DNA from 2 places in the Eubacterium sp. LMAG:50 genome. Region 2 is predicted to be linked to the other one. Evidence: a T-box and tRNA genes for the amino acid it is inferred to sense, from the RefSeq annotation. Region 2 holds a T-box; the other holds one or more tRNA genes.
The links. The T-box of region 2 lies ahead of CCC31_RS04765 (valine--tRNA ligase). A T-box ahead of a tRNA ligase gene usually reads a tRNA of that ligase, here a tRNA-Val.
Positions count from the first base shown of each region.

Region 1: it encodes a tRNA-Val, which carries the amino acid that the T-box ahead of CCC31_RS04765 (valine--tRNA ligase) is inferred to sense. The anticodon was not compared.

Region 1 is NZ_NALP01000006.1:268,954-277,894, forward strand. It holds gene rlmB (23S rRNA (guanosine(2251)-2'-O)-methyltransferase RlmB) at 1-712, opposite strand, end outside; gene CCC31_RS04035 (ribonuclease III domain-containing protein) at 737-1,189, opposite strand; gene cysS (cysteine--tRNA ligase) at 1,174-2,580, opposite strand; gene cysE (serine O-acetyltransferase) at 2,585-3,238, opposite strand; gene CCC31_RS04050 (GNAT family N-acetyltransferase) at 3,331-4,332, opposite strand; gene CCC31_RS04055 (phosphatidylglycerol lysyltransferase domain-containing protein) at 4,380-5,291, opposite strand; gene ispF (2-C-methyl-D-erythritol 2,4-cyclodiphosphate synthase) at 5,295-5,762, opposite strand; tRNA gene CCC31_RS04065 (tRNA-Met) at 6,037-6,110, opposite strand; tRNA gene CCC31_RS04070 (tRNA-Val) at 6,118-6,190, opposite strand; gene CCC31_RS04075 (DUF4340 domain-containing protein) at 6,529-7,185, opposite strand; gene CCC31_RS04080 (Gldg family protein) at 7,185-8,941, opposite strand, start outside.
Region 2 is NZ_NALP01000006.1:436,767-445,707, reverse strand. It holds gene CCC31_RS04780 (DUF5717 family protein) at 1-2,889, shown strand, start outside; gene CCC31_RS04775 (DUF5716 family protein) at 2,905-4,140, shown strand; gene CCC31_RS04770 (tetratricopeptide repeat protein) at 4,137-4,916, shown strand; T-box leader at 4,988-5,195, shown strand; gene CCC31_RS04765 (valine--tRNA ligase) at 5,313-7,952, shown strand; gene CCC31_RS04760 (hypothetical protein) at 8,037-8,186, shown strand; gene CCC31_RS04755 (tetratricopeptide repeat protein) at 8,252-8,941, shown strand, end outside.

The DNA.
Region 1 (8,941 bases), 170 kb from region 2:
ATGCTAAAACACCTGTAGCAACGCTAGCATTAAGGGAATCTATATCTCCAAACATAGGCACTGAAGCAATAAAGTCGCATTTTTCTTTTACAAGTCTACTTACTCCTTCTCCCTCATTTCCTATAACAAGACCTATAGGTCCTTTCAAATCAAGGTCATACATTCTTGTTCCACCCATGTCAGCGCATACAAACCATAATCCTTGGTCTTTAAGTTTTTCAATTGTTTTTGCTATATTAGTAACCTTTGCTACAGGAGTATAGTTTATTGCACCTGCTGAAGCCTTTGCAACTGTTGCTGTTAACCCTGCTGCTCTGTGTTTTGATATAATAACTCCATGTGCACCTGCTAAATTAGCAGTTCTTATTATCGCCCCTAAATTATGTGGGTCTTCAATATTGTCTAAAACTATAATGAAAGGCTGTTCATCTTTCTCTCTTGCCCTTTCAAGAATATCATCAACTGTAGCATAATCATATGCAGCTACATACGCTATTACTCCCTGATGTTTTCCTGTTTCAGACATTTGATCCAGACGTTCTTTTTTAACATAATTTATAATTGTATCTTTTTTCTTAGCTTCTCTGATAATTGTGTTCATCGAGCCTTCCTGACAATGCTCTAATACAAACAATTTATCGATTGTTTTTCCCGCACGGAACGCCTCAATTACAGCATTACGTCCTTCTAAAGTCAACTCGCTATATCTCATTCTATTTCCTCTTAATCTTAAAGCTTATTCCTTATCCTCTTTAATATTGTTTAATCCTTTTTTTATAAGTTCCATCATTCTTTCAGACTGCTCAGTCAAATATAAATATCCCATTACAGCCTCAAAACCTGTTGCTCTTCTGTAATCACCCATTGATGCATTCTTTGCCCTTGTTATAGCTTTAGCATTTCTTCCACGCTTATAAACACGAGCCTCATCTTCAGTCAAATCTTCATAAAGACTAAGTATCATATCTGATTGGGTTTTAGCTTTTACTAAATCTGCAGCTGCTTTATGAATTTTGTTAACCTGCCTGTTTGCTTCATCAACTATCATTGTTCTGATTACAATTTCATAAATTCCATCCCCAATGTAAGCCAATGTCAAAGGTGAATAATCAACTATATTAATTTCTTTTAATCCCATGGATTCTTTTATGCTTTTAAAAATGTCGTTATTATTTACGCTTTTGTCCATGTTGTTCCTTCTCTTGTATCTTTCAAAACAATTCCTTTAGCTGCAAGTTCTTCTCTTATAGCATCTGCTGTTGCAAAATCTTTTGCCTTCTTAGCTTCAGCTCGTTTTAAAATCCTTTCTTTAATATACTGTTCCATTTCAGAATCTACATCTGAACTTTCCTGTGTATTTTCATTTTCCAATAAATCCAAAGATAATACTTTATCAAAATCTTCAATAATGTATCTCTTTGTTGCATCATTTACATCATCTTTTAATAAGTCATAAATTAAAGTAATACCTGATGCTGTATTTAAATCGTTTCCAACTATTTCTATAAATTTCTTTTTATATTCAGCTGCCTTTGCCTCATTAACAGTTCCTTCTTTGTCTAATTTAGCAATTCTATTCTTTAATTTCTTATATCCTGCAGCAACTGAATCTAATACTTCATACGAAAATTGCAATGGTTTTCTGTAATGAGACTGTAAACAAAACATTCTGTACACAAGTGGATTATATCCTTTTTCCTCTAAAAGAGATACTGTAAGAAAATCACCTTTTGATTTACTCATTTTACCTTGCTTATCATTTAAATGATGAACATGGAACCAGTAATTACACCATTTATGTCCAATATATGCTTCACTCTGTGCAATTTCGTTCGTATGATGAGGGAAAATGTTATCAATTCCTCCGCAATGCAAATCTAAATTTTCACCTAAATGCTTCATACTTATGCATGAACATTCAATATGCCATCCCGGATATCCTACTCCCCATGGGCTATCCCATTTTAATTCCTGATCGTCAAACTTTGACTTGGTAAACCACAATACAAAATCAGTCTTGTTTCTTTTATTTTCATCAACATCAACATCATCTCTTACACCAACCATCAAGTCATCTTCATTATGGCTTGACAAAGTATAGTATTTGTCCAATTTTGATGTATCAAAGTATACATTTCCACCTGCGATATATGCATATCCTTTTTCTAACAATCCGGAAATCATTTTAATAAATTCATCTATACAATTTGTTGCCGGTTCAACTACATCAGGTCTTTTGATGTTTAATTTATTACAATCGCTAAAGAAAGCATCTGTATAAAACTTTGCAATTTCAAGAACTGTCTTATGTTCTCTTTTTGCTCCTTTAAGCATCTTATCCTCACCTGTGTCGGCATCACTTGACAAATGACCTACATCAGTAATGTTCATGACTCTTTTTACATTATATCCTTCGTATCTTAATTCTTTTTCAAGAACATCTTCCATTATGTAACTTCTTAAGTTTCCAATATGTGCATAATGATAAACTGTAGGCCCACATGTATACATTCCTACCTGTTTTTCGTCTATCGGTTTAAATATTTCTTTTTTCTTCGTCAGCGTATTGTATATTTGCATCTTATTACTCCTTAATATGATTTGCTAGTTTCATCATTATTTCTTTTAATTCGAGATTTTCTTTTTTAAGTTGTTTTATTTCCAACTGAACAGGATTTGGCATATTAACCTGATCCAAATCGAGCCTTGGCATTCTTACATTATCCTGTTTTACAATTTCACCCGGTACACCTACAACTACTGAATTCGGAGGCACTTCTTCTAAAACAACAGAACCTGCTCCAATTTTAGAATTTTCTCCAATTGTAAATGAGCCTAATACTTTAGCTCCCGCTCCAACCATTACATTATCCTGCAAAGTTGGATGTCTTTTACCTTTTTCCTTTCCTGAACCACCTAATGTAACACCCTGGTACAAAGTTACGTTATCTCCTATTATTGTTGTCTCACCAATAACAACTCCATGACCATGGTCAATAAATAATCCTTTACCAATCTGTGCTGCAGGATGAATTTCTATTCCAGTCTTTCTTGCAGCTCTTTGTGATATCATTCTTGCACGAAATACGTGTCCTTTTTCATATAACTTATGAGCTTTTCTATATTTATATATTGCCCAAAAACTTGGGTATAACAATGCTTCTAAATTTGTTTTAATTGCAGGGTCTCTATCCTTAATTACTTCCACCTGCTCTTTATAATATTGAATGAATCCCATTTTAAATCCCTCTTTTTACTTCCTTCTATAAATATCAATAACCTATATTCATAGATATCAACATAGATTATACACACTTGTAATGATAATTTCTATACATAATCATTAATAAAAAATCCGTGCTTCATACAGACTTCAGGCAATCCATCAATTAATTTATAACCAAATACATGTTGTGTCAACTGTCCAATTGTAACATGAAACTCTGCTTCTTCAGTTGTTGGCTCCATTTTTATATTTGTATGCTCATAGGAAATTTTAAATCTTCCATTATTTCCCGGAAGGACTGAATCCTCAATTTCTATCACAAACTGTCCTACTCCTCTCATTCCTATAAGTCTTAGTGTTTTTCTTAAATTTATAATTCTTGCCATGGCATATGGCTTTTTTTCATTTAGCAACCATGTCATACTTTGTGTTTCATTGTCAAGAACTTCCTCAATTGCTTCATCATCTACAACTATTCGATATCCTACAACAACCTTATTCTCAACATAAATTTCGATTCTGCCATCCTCAACTTCTAATAAATCATTCATTTTTTTAAAATAATCTCTATTTTTAGTCAAAGACACATCATACCTTTCTTCCATTGCCGACTCAGCAAAAATTGCTAATCTTGGGAAATCAGAAGGCTCTGCCTTTCTAAGAATAAGTGAATGGCTAGGTTTTTTCCTTGCTTCTTCCTTTTTCTGTAGTTCTTTATCCATTACATACTCAAAGCCTAGTTTTCTATAAATCATGGCGTTTGTCTCATCTGATGGAATCAAATATGTGAATGCCTCCATATCTTCATACATATCACTAAGAATATACTTGAATATTGATTTCATTACACCTTTTCTTCTGTATTTTTCTAATGTTGATACACCGTATATATAAAATACATTAGTTTTAAGCTTACCTGTTGTTACAGTCTTTGGTATCAAATGTACTGCACCAATAATTTCTCCGTCCTCTTCATCAACTGCAACAAAATTATTCTTAAGACAATTATTCATATAGTAATCCGTATATTCCTTACTATCTTGAAAGCATTGTTCATAAATACTTCGGATATTCAGTTTTTCGTTTTTTTCTAAATATCTAATCATGTTCCATCTCCTGATATTCAAACAATTTCTAATCGAACAATTAGAAACTATTTTTGAATTATTGTATATTTTTCAACCATATATATTGGATTATATGACAATTTTGACTTTCTTAGTCCTTCTAATCCCATATCGTCTTCTCTGTTTTCTTTTGCTGCATTTGGAAATGCTACTTTTAAGAACTCGCTACATATAAAAGTATATAAACCACGAATGTTTGGATTAGCTTTTTCCACAGGAATATAAACCATATCTTCCTGTTTGTAGTAATTTCCAATAGTAAACGCTTCTAATTTATCATCTATATAAACTGAGCCAATTTTATAATCAAATACATTTTCATGTTCTAAAAGATATTTGATTCCAATTGCTTCAAAATCTATAAATTCTTTTTCTTCTGTATGCTCTTTATGCTGTTTCCAATTTTCCAAATAATCCATTATCTCATCATGATGCGTACTATCTAACAGTTTAAATTCATATCTTCCTTCATATTCCCTACAAAATGCATTGTAATGATTCTTTTTTTTATGATATTTTCTACCACTTAATGTCTGTAATTTTTGAGCATCATATACATAATCATAATAAGTTCTATCAGGAATTACAGTATACTTATCTTCCGGCAAATTAAGAATATCAACTGCTTCTTTATCAACTACATACATAACAAGCTTCTTATTTAAAACTTCATTAAAGTATTTTTGAGTATCATAAAAGCACTCTTTTAAATCTTCGTTCCTGCAACATGGAACTGAAGAATAATATTTATTATCTTCGCTTTTTGCTACCCACATCACTCCTTTTTCATTACAAAAATATTGTGTTGGATAACAATCAGTCCACATATATAAATCCAACAAATTACTGTCTGCCGTCTCTGGCCTTCTCATTAAATAATATTTCTGTAACTTATTGTAGTCTTCAATTCTAATATCTTTTAATTCTACATCCTTCATAACTTAATTAAGCAGTGCAATCGCCTGAGATGAAATTCCCAAGCCTTCTCCTGTAAATCCTAATCCTTCCTCTGTCGTTGCTTTAATACAAACCTGATTTTCGTTTATATTTAAAGCTTTCGCTACGTTTTTTACCATCTGTTCTCTATATGGAGCAAGTTTTGGTTTTTGTGCAATAATTGTTGCATCAATATTTCCAATTGTATAATTGTTATCTTTTAACAATTTTCCTACGTGTTCTAATAATATAATACTCGATATATCTTTATATTGTTCATCATTGTCAGGAAAATGTTTTCCGATATCTCCAAGTGCAGCTGCACCAAGAAGTGCGTCCATAATAGCATGAACAACAACATCAGCATCTGAGTGACCAATCAATCCATATTCATACGGAATTGTAACTCCACCCAAAATTAATTTTCTCTCTTTTCCTAATCTATGAACATCATATCCCATTCCAATTCTCATAATCTATTTCCTTTAATAAATACAACAAATTAATTCAAATATATATTATAGCATTTTTCTATATCTCAGTCGATATACGACTTGTTAATTAAAATACTATATTTATACACTCTCTGACACATATTTTTTAGTATAACACTATTCATGTATTTTTATCTACAAAGATTACAAGTTTTGTAACAAATAATCAATGCTCAATTTTTTCTTATAAATTTCATAAACCTTCTAAATAAACGAAAAAAAAGAAGGTTTCCTTAATCAGAACCTTCTTAAGTAGCGAAGGGGGGATTCGAACCCTCGACACCACGGGTATGAACCGTGTGCTCTAGCCAACTGAGCTACTTCGCCATATAAATGGGACCTACAGGGCTCGAACCTGTGACCCCCTGCTTGTAAGGCAGGTGCTCTCCCAGCTGAGCTAAGATCCCGTTGCAATCAAACTGCTTTATTAATATAACCATTTGTGCAACTTTTGTCAACAACTTTTTTCATTTTTTTTAATTTTTTTAACTAGTAGTTTAATTTGTAGTGTAATTCACTCTTACAAGATTGAATTTACCTTTTCTATTCATCATTTTTTATTAATTAACATCAATTAAATTTAACTATCTTTATAATTTCACCCTTGCTTTATCATTATAATACCCAAAAGTTGATTTATATTTAATTATTATAAATCAACTTTTTTTGGATAATCATAAAATTATTTATTTGTTCTGTCTTCGCAGTTCCTTTTTTACATTTTTCAATAGTTTGCTATTTTTTACTAATTTGTTCTCGCTTCAGCCTCATCAGTTATTTCTTCTGTCTGTACTTCTGTGCTCTCTTGTGTCGCAGCTTCTGTTGTTGTCTCAGTTATATCTGATATATTCTTCGAAAATGCCGTTTGAATATCTGAGTCAACCAAATAAATATTATCAGCACCTTCAACCATCATATAATATTTACTTGTATCATAAGGATTTTCTTTTCCAATATACAATGTATACGTTGTGTTATCCTCGTCTGTAAGCGCTATTGTATTTGTCTCTGCAATTACATTTCCATTATCATCTATGGTAAATCCATATTGAGATACGTCGTCCTTTTTAGCAATTTTTTCATCTGCAGTTACTGACACAAGTTTTGCAAGCATATCAGTTTCAACTGAATCTTTGCTTATATTTACTGATGCATCGCTTGAATCATGCCATTTTCCATCGCTATCTTTTGTTAATGTAATCGATGTGCCATTTGTTATATAGTTAAAAGCTGTTATTTTTTCATAATCTTTTAACTCAAATGCCGTTATTGCAGTTGCCTCTTTATTTTCAGATTCTTTTTCTTCCTGATTTTTATAAAATTTACCAACGCCAAAATAGCCAATGATACATACTGCCATCAAAATAACTACTACAACAAATTGTTTTTTCTGTTTATTCATTATCTCTTTCTCCTTCTAGTCCAAATTACGATTCCCGCAACTAAAATAGCTATAGGAAGTACAACTGCAACAATTATTCCTACAAGTCTTGAAACTGATGCTGTAATTGTCAACTGAGAAGCCTGGAGGCTCTTTGAAGGAATTGACAAAGTCTCTACAGAATCATCTGTATTAATATACTCACTTAAAGCATTATTGAACATTTCAAGGTTTGCGTCTGCAACAAGTTCATTCATATTGTCATCTAACATATAAACTGAACTTAACGCCAAAATGTTGGTTTCTGTAGTTGTGCTTTCTCCATTTTCATTTTCGCTTGTTACACTCTTCTTTATTTGTGCTCCTAAATCAAATGTTCCTTCAACATCTCCATCTTCTTTAGTATATTTTTTTGCACTTTTCAAATGTGTTTTTGATACTGCTTTTGATGTTGTTGCTAAAGATGTATATGTTATTGAAGAGTCATCTTTATTTGCCTGTTGTAATCCTTTTGCATATGGAGCAATTATATAGTTATCTATTCCTGACGCAAAACTTCCTGAACCATTTGCAAATGTAAAGAACGGACCATACTGGCTTGAATAGAAGTTTATATCATTTTCAGCCACAACACCATCCACAACTTTCACTCCAAATGCTTCTAATATCGATTCAAAATTTGGTTTATCTGTCTGTGCGCTCTTGTAAGCCTCACATGCAATAATTGCTTTTCCTCCGGCATTTAAATAATCAATAACTTTCTGTGCCTCATCTTTAGAATAATCCTTTGTAGGTCCTAAAATCATTATCATTTCGCAATCATCAACTGATAAACTGTCCATACTTGCTAATTTTATTTCTTCAACATCACAATTCATTTTAGAAATTGCATCTGAAAACTTCGAGCCCATTCCAATTTCATCATGTCCTGTTATCTGATAAACAACCGGATTCTTATCTGATAACACATATGATATAGCACTGTCTAACTGACCTTCACAGTCATATCCTGTGTAAGATGTGGAGCCTGTAGTGTAATATGAACTTGTATCTGCTTCATAAATGTTATTGTAATCTACAACCTTTGACTTATTTGTCTTTTTATTTACAACAATTAAACTATTTGATGTAGGTGCTGAATCTGTATAATCTGCGTAAAAATAAGGATTTAATTTTGTATCTTTATATTCAACACTTATATGCTTTGAGCTATTTTCGTAATTTTTTAATGTTTTCTTTATTGTATCATCACTGCCATCTTTAGCTGCCATAACATAGATAACAACGTCATCATTTATTTTCTTTAGCATTTTCTTTGTATCATCTGTTATCGAATACAACTTAGACGCTGTCATGTCTATGCTTGCCCATAAAGATTTATCTGTAACCTTACCTGCAACTAGATTTACAAATACTGCTACTACGATTGCTATAGCGATAAATCCTGTGCTAAATACACCGGTTGAAATAGTTGCCTTAGATACGTTCCATCTTCTTTTTTGTATTGACTGACAAGTGAGGAATAGGAACAAAACAATAATTGTCAGATAATAAACTACTCCTGAAAGAGAAATTACACCACTCATAAATTCATCTACAGGTGACAACAAATCAAATGCGCCAAGTATTTTTGTAAGTGCATTTCCTGAAGATGAAATCATATTTTCTAAGGAATTCATCATGTAACCCATAAATAAAATTACTATGCTTAAAATGGCCGATATAACCTGACTTTCCGTTATGGATGAAATAAATACACCTATTGCAATAAATGCAC
Region 2 (8,941 bases):
GGTTGGGGATATGTAGACATAAAAGTTGAAATTAATGGTGAAATACTTCATAACTGCAAAAATGAAATAAATCTGGACAATTTTATTGGAAACACCTGCGAATATGAATATTTGATAAATCCATTCAAATTACACAGGGGCAGTAATTATGCAGAAATTGTGTTAAAGACAGTTAATCAGACCTTAACATATAAAATTCATGTTAACAATCCTACAGAAGATATATCTAAATATATCGAAAATAAAAAGGATATTATTGATGTGATGAGATTATATATGAATTTCCGTACCGGAAAGATAAACTCATTAGATTGGAAAAAGTCAACAGAGGACATTGCAGAGAAAAGATTACATTATAACAATGAAGATATAATGGCATTGTTGATAAAAACTCAACTTACAATATTAGATGGTGAAGAAGAACAGATTACTTCATATCTTATGCAATTGTCAAAATTAGTATCAGTAAGTAAGACAAATAACAAACTTAAGAGTGTTGAAGCATATTGCTATTATTTATATTTGAAAACGATATATAAGCAAAATGCTACTTACACAGAAGAAGTTCGAAAAGAAATAAAGAACTATTATGAAAATGGTTATGATTCATGGAAATTATTGTGGATGTTAATGTACATGGATGACAGATATGACCAAAATCCAAGTCTTAAATATACTTTGGTAAAAGATCAGTTTAATAAAGGATGTACAAGTCCTGTGATGTTGTATGAAGCGGCAAAAATAATTTCAAAGCAACCGGAACTATTAAGGGTTATAAATAAATTTGAATTATTACTTTTGAGATTCATAAATAAATATGATATGTACAATGACAATTTAAATAAGCAGATAGTTACTTTGTTTGAAAAAGAAAAACAATTTGACAAAATAAAATTTGAAATATTGGCTGATTTATATGAAAAGACAGAAGATGTGAAAGTACTGGAAGGAATTTGCCAGATGCTTGTAAGCGGAGACAAAAAGAAACAGTTCTATTTTAAATGGTATGATGCCGGAGTTAAACATGATGTCAAAGTAACAAAACTTTACGAGTATTATATGTACACAATTGATACAACAAAAATGTTTAAATTATATCCACAGATATACAAATACTTTGCGTTTACAACGGAAACGTTAGCCTATAATAAAGCATATTTATATCAGAATATAATTAAATATTTTGACCAGGCAAGTGAGATGTATAAAAAATACAAAGCCGGATTAGAAAAATATGTAGAAGAAGAGATTATTAATAAGCATATTGATAATAATCTTATTGAATTGTACAAAAAAATGCTCACACCACATTTTGTTAACAACAGAATGACAAAATCATTACCTAGTATATTAAATGCATGGAGAATAACTGTTGATAATCCAAATATTACAGAAGTTATAATATACCATAAAGAATTAGACGAACCTCAGCAGGTTCACCTTAATGGAGGAGAGGCTTTTGTTGAAATATATACAGACAACCCTGTAATAATATTTGTGGACAAAGATAGAAACAAATACGTAAATATAGAATATACATGCAGGAAAATTTTAAGAAATGTTAAGATTTCTGAGGTAGATAATGGAAGCATCTACTTAAAGTTAGCAAAGATAGAAAAAAACATAAAAAAATCAGCAAATGTTGATATTTTACAGATGTTAAAGGATATGCTTAATGTTGAAAATATAAGAGGAACATATAGAAAATATCTTTTAAATGAAATTGTTTCTTACTATTATAAGAATTCTTATTTAGATGAGTATGATGATTATGTAATGGAAATGAATATGAACGAGTTAGATAAAGACTCCAGAAATAAAATAATGTCAATACTTATTGCAAATAAGAAATATAAGAGTGTATATCCGTATATATTAGAATATGGTCCGGAAAGATTAAGCGATGAAAGTGTTGAAGAATTTTGTACAGGAATAATTAAAGAAACAGAGTTTGAAGAAGATGCTTTTATACTTGAAATGTGTGTGAAATTATTTAGGATGAATAAGGTTACAAGAGTAATTCTTGCTTATCTTGGAAGATTTTTCCTTGGAACAAACGAAGAAATGTTTATGTTATATGAGGAAATTAATAAAAAGAACATAATTGAAAACACATTGACGGAAAGACTACTTGTTCAGTGCATTTTTGAAGGGGATGTAAGTGAAAGAATTCATGGAATATTTAATAAATATGTACAGAATCCTTCATATGCAACAATTAGAAAAGCGTTTTACACATATGTTTCATATAATTATTTTGTTAAAAATATTCCTTGTCCGGATTCAACATGGGATATAATGCAGCAGGATATTAAGGATGGAACGGAAGTGACAGTTATTTCAAAAATCGGATATTTGTCACATGTGATTGAAAGTGAGCATGTAACACAGGAACAGATTGAAACATCAAAGAAACTGATGAGTCAGTTAGCTAAAAAGAATATTGTATTTGAATTTTATAAGAAGTTTAATAAATGGTTTGCAGTTCCATACAATATAGTGGATAAAACCATAATTGACTATCGTACAAATCCAAAGAATAAAGTATACATTACTTATAAGATAAAATCCATAACAGGCGAAACAAAGGAAAAAACTGAAGAAATGCGTAGTGTTTATTCAGGAATATTTACAAAAGATGTAATTATGTTCTTTGGAGAAGAAATAGAATATTATTTTGAAGAAATATCTGAAACTGATAGTATTGAGACAAAGAAATATACAATGAAAATAAATCAGAAAGATATTTTTAATGATGAAGGAAGATTTGGAATGCTTAACGGCATGATGATTTGCAAAGAACTTCACAGAGACAAGGATGCAAGAGAACTTATGGAAACATATGAACTTCATACGGATGCATCAGAACAGTTATTTAAGTTACTATAGGCAGGAGGAATAACAATGAATAATAAAGCACTTATTCTTGGAATAGATTTTTCAAGTGATTTTTCTCAGTTGGCATTTTTGAATGATGCAGGGGAGCCTGAATCAATTAGCGTTGGACAGGATAAGCATTTTCTTGTACCTACAGTTATGTTTTTTAATGATGAATTAAAAGAATGGTCAGTAGGCGAAGAGGCAATTAACAGAAGCCAGAGAGAAAGTGGAAAAGTTGTTACAAACCTACCGGAAGCATTGTTTTATGATGAGTTAAAAGACCAGAATAGAGCAATGATGAAAGCATATATAGCTTATTTTGTAAAATTAGCGGCAAATTACACAAACGGGCAGATAATTAAAAGCATTGTAATGACAGTAGATAATTTGACAGTGGAAATAATGGAATGCTTTTATGAAACTATAGAAGCTTTAGGATATAAGAAAGAAAATACAAAAATATTAAGCCATTCAGAAAGTTTTATCTACTATGTGTTAAACCAGCATAAAGATGTGTGGGTAAATAATGTTTTAATGTTGGATTTTTCACAGCAGGGGCTTGTTTATAGAAGACTTAGCATAAGACATACAAGAGAAGCACATATAGCAGATGTAGAAACGAAAAAATTAGATGATGTTTTAACATTTGATAATATTAAAACAGATATTGATGAGGCTGACAAAATTCTTGAAGATTTTATGGACGAAGAATTGAATGAACACGTTATTTCAGCAGTATATTTTTCAGGTGAAGGTTTTTATAGTGGAGACTGGAAAAATACACTTAAAAAAACATGCAACAACCGACGTGTATTTAAAGGAAATAACCTGATAGTAAAAGGTGCAGTTTATGGTGCTAAAGAATTGTTTTATATTTCAAATTTTAGTGATTATATCATATCCTGTAAGGGAAGAACTAAGGTAAATGTTTCTATGGAAGTAAACCATCAGGGAAGCGAGAAACAGCTTGTGCTTTCAAAAATAGGAACTAACTGGTACGAAGCAGGTGCTGTTGCAGAATGTATTTTGGATAAACCGACAATAGCAAAATTCACAATACAGTCACCTATTACAAAAGAATCAGAAAACTTTTACATTGATTTACAGGATTTCCCGGCAAGAAAAAATAAGACAGTAAGAATCCAGATAAAATTTGCATATGTAAATGAAAATAAGTTTGCAATAGAGATAAAAGATATCGGGTTTGGAGAATTCTATGAAAGCTCAGGAAAAGTAGTTAGAGAGGAAGTGACAGTATGAGTGACATCACAATGTGCACATTGCACTCAGAAAAACCTTATTATATAACTGAAATTAATAAAAATATATATTCGATAGAAGAATTAAATTATTATCTTTATAATTATCTTTATTTAGTGGATGAAGAATTTTTTAGTGAAAGTCTGATTGATTATATTGAAAATGAATTAAAGCAGACAACAATAGCAACAGGGCTAAGACAGGCATTAAATAAAAATGGTAATCTAGGCGAAATGATTGCATTTGTAATAAAAAATTCAGGATATTACACACAAAAGGAAGCAGATGATTTGGAAAGACATTTAGTAATGCTTAATTCAAAAACATCTGCCGAAAGAATAAAGGCTAAGGCAGACATATTACTTGATAATCATAAATATAATATGGCAATTTCTTTTTATCAGAGCATTATAAATAAGGGAACAAATAGTGAATTATCAGAAACTTTTTATGGAAGTGTTTATAATAATTTAGGAGTTGCCTATACAAGACTGTTTGAGTACGATGAGGCTTTAGTGGCATTTAGAAATGCATATAGATTAAATAGTGCTGCAGAATCATTAGAGTCAATAATATTGTGTGACCTTATGTCAGGTAATGCTACTAATTTGAAAAACGATGTTGAAAAATACAAAGTAAGTGATCAGGTAGTTAACAGACTTAGAACAGAAATCATACAGCTTAAGGCTCATATTCATGTAAATTGGAACGACACAATTGAGAAAGATTATATTAGCCGACGTAAGAGAGAATATATTGTAGAAATAAATAGTTAAGAAATTGTGAAGGTTTAGCTTAGGCAGTTGACAAATAACTTTTTAATTATTATGATAAAAAACAGAAAAAAATAAATGCTATGATGAAGAGGAGTATCTTGTAACTGCTTAACAGAGAGTAGGTTGTTGGTGGAAGACCTATAAGTAAGTGCGAGGGAAGGTAGCTTTGGAGCAGCATCAGTGAACAGTTAAAAACTATCAGTAGCTGATGACGATTCGTCCCCGTTAAGGATATGATAAGTAAAACAAAAGGTGGTACCGCGGATATTCGCCCTTTTAGGAAAATGTCTGTGGATTTAAACATACAAAAGAGACAGCATTTTAAAGCTGTCTTTTTCCGTTCATAAGGATGATAATTTGCAGACTGGATTACAAATTATTTTAAAGGAGTACACAATGAAGGAATTAGAAAAGAACTATAATCCTGCCGATATTGAAGACAGATTATATGAAAAATGGCAGGAAAAGAAATACTTTCATGCAGAAGTAGACAGAAGTAAGAAACCATTTACAATCGTTATGCCACCACCAAATATTACAGGGCAGCTTCATATGGGACATGCCCTTGATAACACAATGCAGGATATACTTACACGTTTTAAGAGAATGCAGGGATATGAAGCATTATGGCTTCCTGGAACTGACCATGCATCAATTGCAACAGAAGCTAAGATTGTTGAAAAGATGCGCGAAGAAGGAATTACAAAGGAAGATTTAGGAAGAGAAAAATTCTTAGACAGAGCATGGCAGTGGAAAGCACAGTATGGTGGACGTATTGTTTCACAGCTTAAAAAAATCGGTTCATCATGTGACTGGGACAGAGAAAGATTTACAATGGATGAAGGCTGTTCAAAGGCTGTAAAAGAAGTATTTGTAAATTTATATAATAAGGGACAGATTTACCGTGGTGAAAGAATCATTAACTGGTGTCCACATTGTCTTACTTCTATTTCAGATGCAGAAGTAGAATATGAAGATCAGGCAGGAAAATTCTGGCATTTAAGATATCCTTTAACAGATGGTTCAGGATATATTCAGCTTGCTACAACAAGACCTGAAACATTACTTGGTGATACAGCAGTAGCAGTTAATCCAAATGATGACAGATATAAGCATTTAGTAGGAAAGACTCTTACACTTCCTTTAGTTGGAAGAGAGATTCCTATTGTAGCAGATGATTATGTAGGTATTGACTTTGGTACAGGTGTTGTTAAGATTACACCGGCACATGATCCTAATGACTTTGAAGTAGGCCTTAGACACAATCTTCCTGTAATTAATGTCTTAACAGATGATGCTAAGATTGTTGATGATTATCCAAAATACGCAGGTATGGACAGATATGAAGCAAGAAAAGCAATTGTTGAAGATTTGGATAAAGAAGGATATCTTGTTAAGATTGAAGATCATGAACATAATGTAGGTACATGTTACAGATGCCATACTACAATTGAACCAAGAGTATCAAAACAGTGGTTTGTTAAGATGGAAGAAATTGCAAAACCAGCAATTGAAGCAGTTAAGAATGGAGATACAAAGTTTGTACCACCTCATTTTGACAAAACTTATTACCATTGGTTAGAAAATATTCGTGACTGGTGTATTTCACGTCAGTTATGGTGGGGTCATAGAATTCCTGCATTTTATTGCGATGACTGTGGAGAAATGGTTGTAACAAAGGATAACCATGCAGTATGTCCTAAGTGTGGTAAAGAAATGAGACAGGACCCTGATACACTTGATACATGGTTCTCATCAGCATTATGGCCTTTTTCAACACTCGGATGGCCTGATAATACAGAAGAGATGGATTATTTCTATCCTACAAATGTTCTTGTAACAGGATATGATATTATTTTCTTCTGGGTAATCAGAATGATGTTCTCAGGGCTTGAACATACAGGAAAAGTTCCATTTGATACAGTACTTATTCACGGCCTTGTAAGAGATTCACAGGGACGTAAGATGAGTAAGTCTCTTGGAAACGGAATTGACCCGCTTGAAGTAATTGATAAATATGGTGCAGATGCTCTTAGATTTACATTAATTACAGGTAATGCTCCCGGAAATGATATGCGTTTCTATTGGGAAAGAGTAGAGGCAAGCAGAAACTTTGCTAACAAAGTATGGAATGCTTCAAGATTTATTATGATGAACATGCCTGAAGAAGGTATTGATTTAAATAATAAACCTGAACAGCTTACAGATGCTGATAAGTGGATTTTATCTAAGTTAAATACATTAGTAAAAGACGTAACAGATAACATGGAAAAATACGAACTTGGTATTGCTGCAGATAAGATTTACGAATTTATCTGGGAAGAATTCTGTGACTGGTATATTGAAATGGTTAAACCTAGACTATACAGTGAAACAGATGACACAAGATATGCAGCACTTTGGACATTAAAGAAAGTGTTAATTGATGCATTAAAGATGCTTCATCCATATATGCCATTTGTAACAGAAGAAATATTCTGTACAATTCAGGATGAAGAAGAATCAATTATGATTTCATCATGGCCTGTATACACAGAAGAATATGCTTTCGCTAATGAAGAAAATGCAGTAGAATTAATTAAAGAAGCAGTTCGTGGTATTAGAAATACAAGAGCTGAAATGAATGTTAAACCAAGCAAGAAAGCAAAAGTATTTGTTGTATCAGATGATGAAGTTACAAGAAATATATTTGAAAATGGTAAAGTATTCTTTGCAACACTTGGTCATGCAAGTGAAGTAATTATTCAGGCTGATAAGACAGGCATTGATGATGATGCCGTATCAGTAGTTCTTCACAAAGCAATTGTATATATGCCATTTGCAGAATTAGTTGATATTGCAAAAGAAATAGAACGTCTTGAAAAAGAAGTAAAAAGATTAAATAAGGAATTAGCAAGAGTTAATGGAATGCTTGCAAATCCTAACTTCGTAAGTAAGGCACCTGAAAAGAAGATTAATGAAGAAAAAGAAAAACAGGCTAAATATCAGGAAATGATGAAGCAGGTTCAGTCACAGTTAGAAAACTTAAAGAAATAATTGTGGCAGGTTTGATTACAGTTTATGGTGGTATAAATTTATATTCACCAATAAACTGTATCAGGTTAAAAAGGAGGAATCAGAATGATTAATTTTGATGAAGAAATTAAGAAATTTCATCCAAGTCTTGAAATTGAAGAAGCTGAAGATGCCATATACAATAACGATGTGTCAGATATAACTGATATTATGATTGAAATGGTAAATGGATTAAAAGGAACTAATAACCAGTAAGTCGTTTTAGCCATATAACATATGTGTATGGCTTAGACTGAGGGCAACATAGATGGAGAAATAATATGATATGCTTTAACTGTGGTAATGTCCTTACAAATAGTGATTATTGCAGTCATTGTGGTATGGATGTCAGCATATATAAAAAGATTGTGAAGTTGTCAAACACTTATTACAACATGGGGCTTACAAAGGCACTTAACAGAGATTTGTCAGGTGCAGCAGATGCCTTAAGAAGAAGTGTAAAATTAAACAAAAGAAATACTGATGCAAGAAACCTTTTAGGCCTTGTTTATTTTGAAATGGGTGAAACAGTTCAGGCTTTTTCGGAATGGGTAATGAGCATGAACCTTCAGCCGGACAATAATGCAGCAGATAAATATATGGCGGCAATTCAGGCCGATAAGGGCAAAATTGATGAATTAAACCATACAATTAAGAAATTTAATATTGCATTAGAATATGCAAAAGATGGAACAGATGATATGGCTATTATTCAGCTGAAGAAGGTTTTGAATCAGAATCCAAACCTTATAAAAGGATATCAGTTGTTAGCCGTACTTTACATGAAACATGGTGAGTACGAAAGAGCCAGAAAAGCAACAAAGAAAGCTTTAAAGATTGATAAGTGTAATCCACTTTGTGTAAGATACTTAAGAGAAATTACAAATTATTTAGAAGATGAAAAGAAAAATAATCCTGAACGTAGAAGAAAACGTAGAATGGATCTTCGTGGAACTATGATAGACAGACCA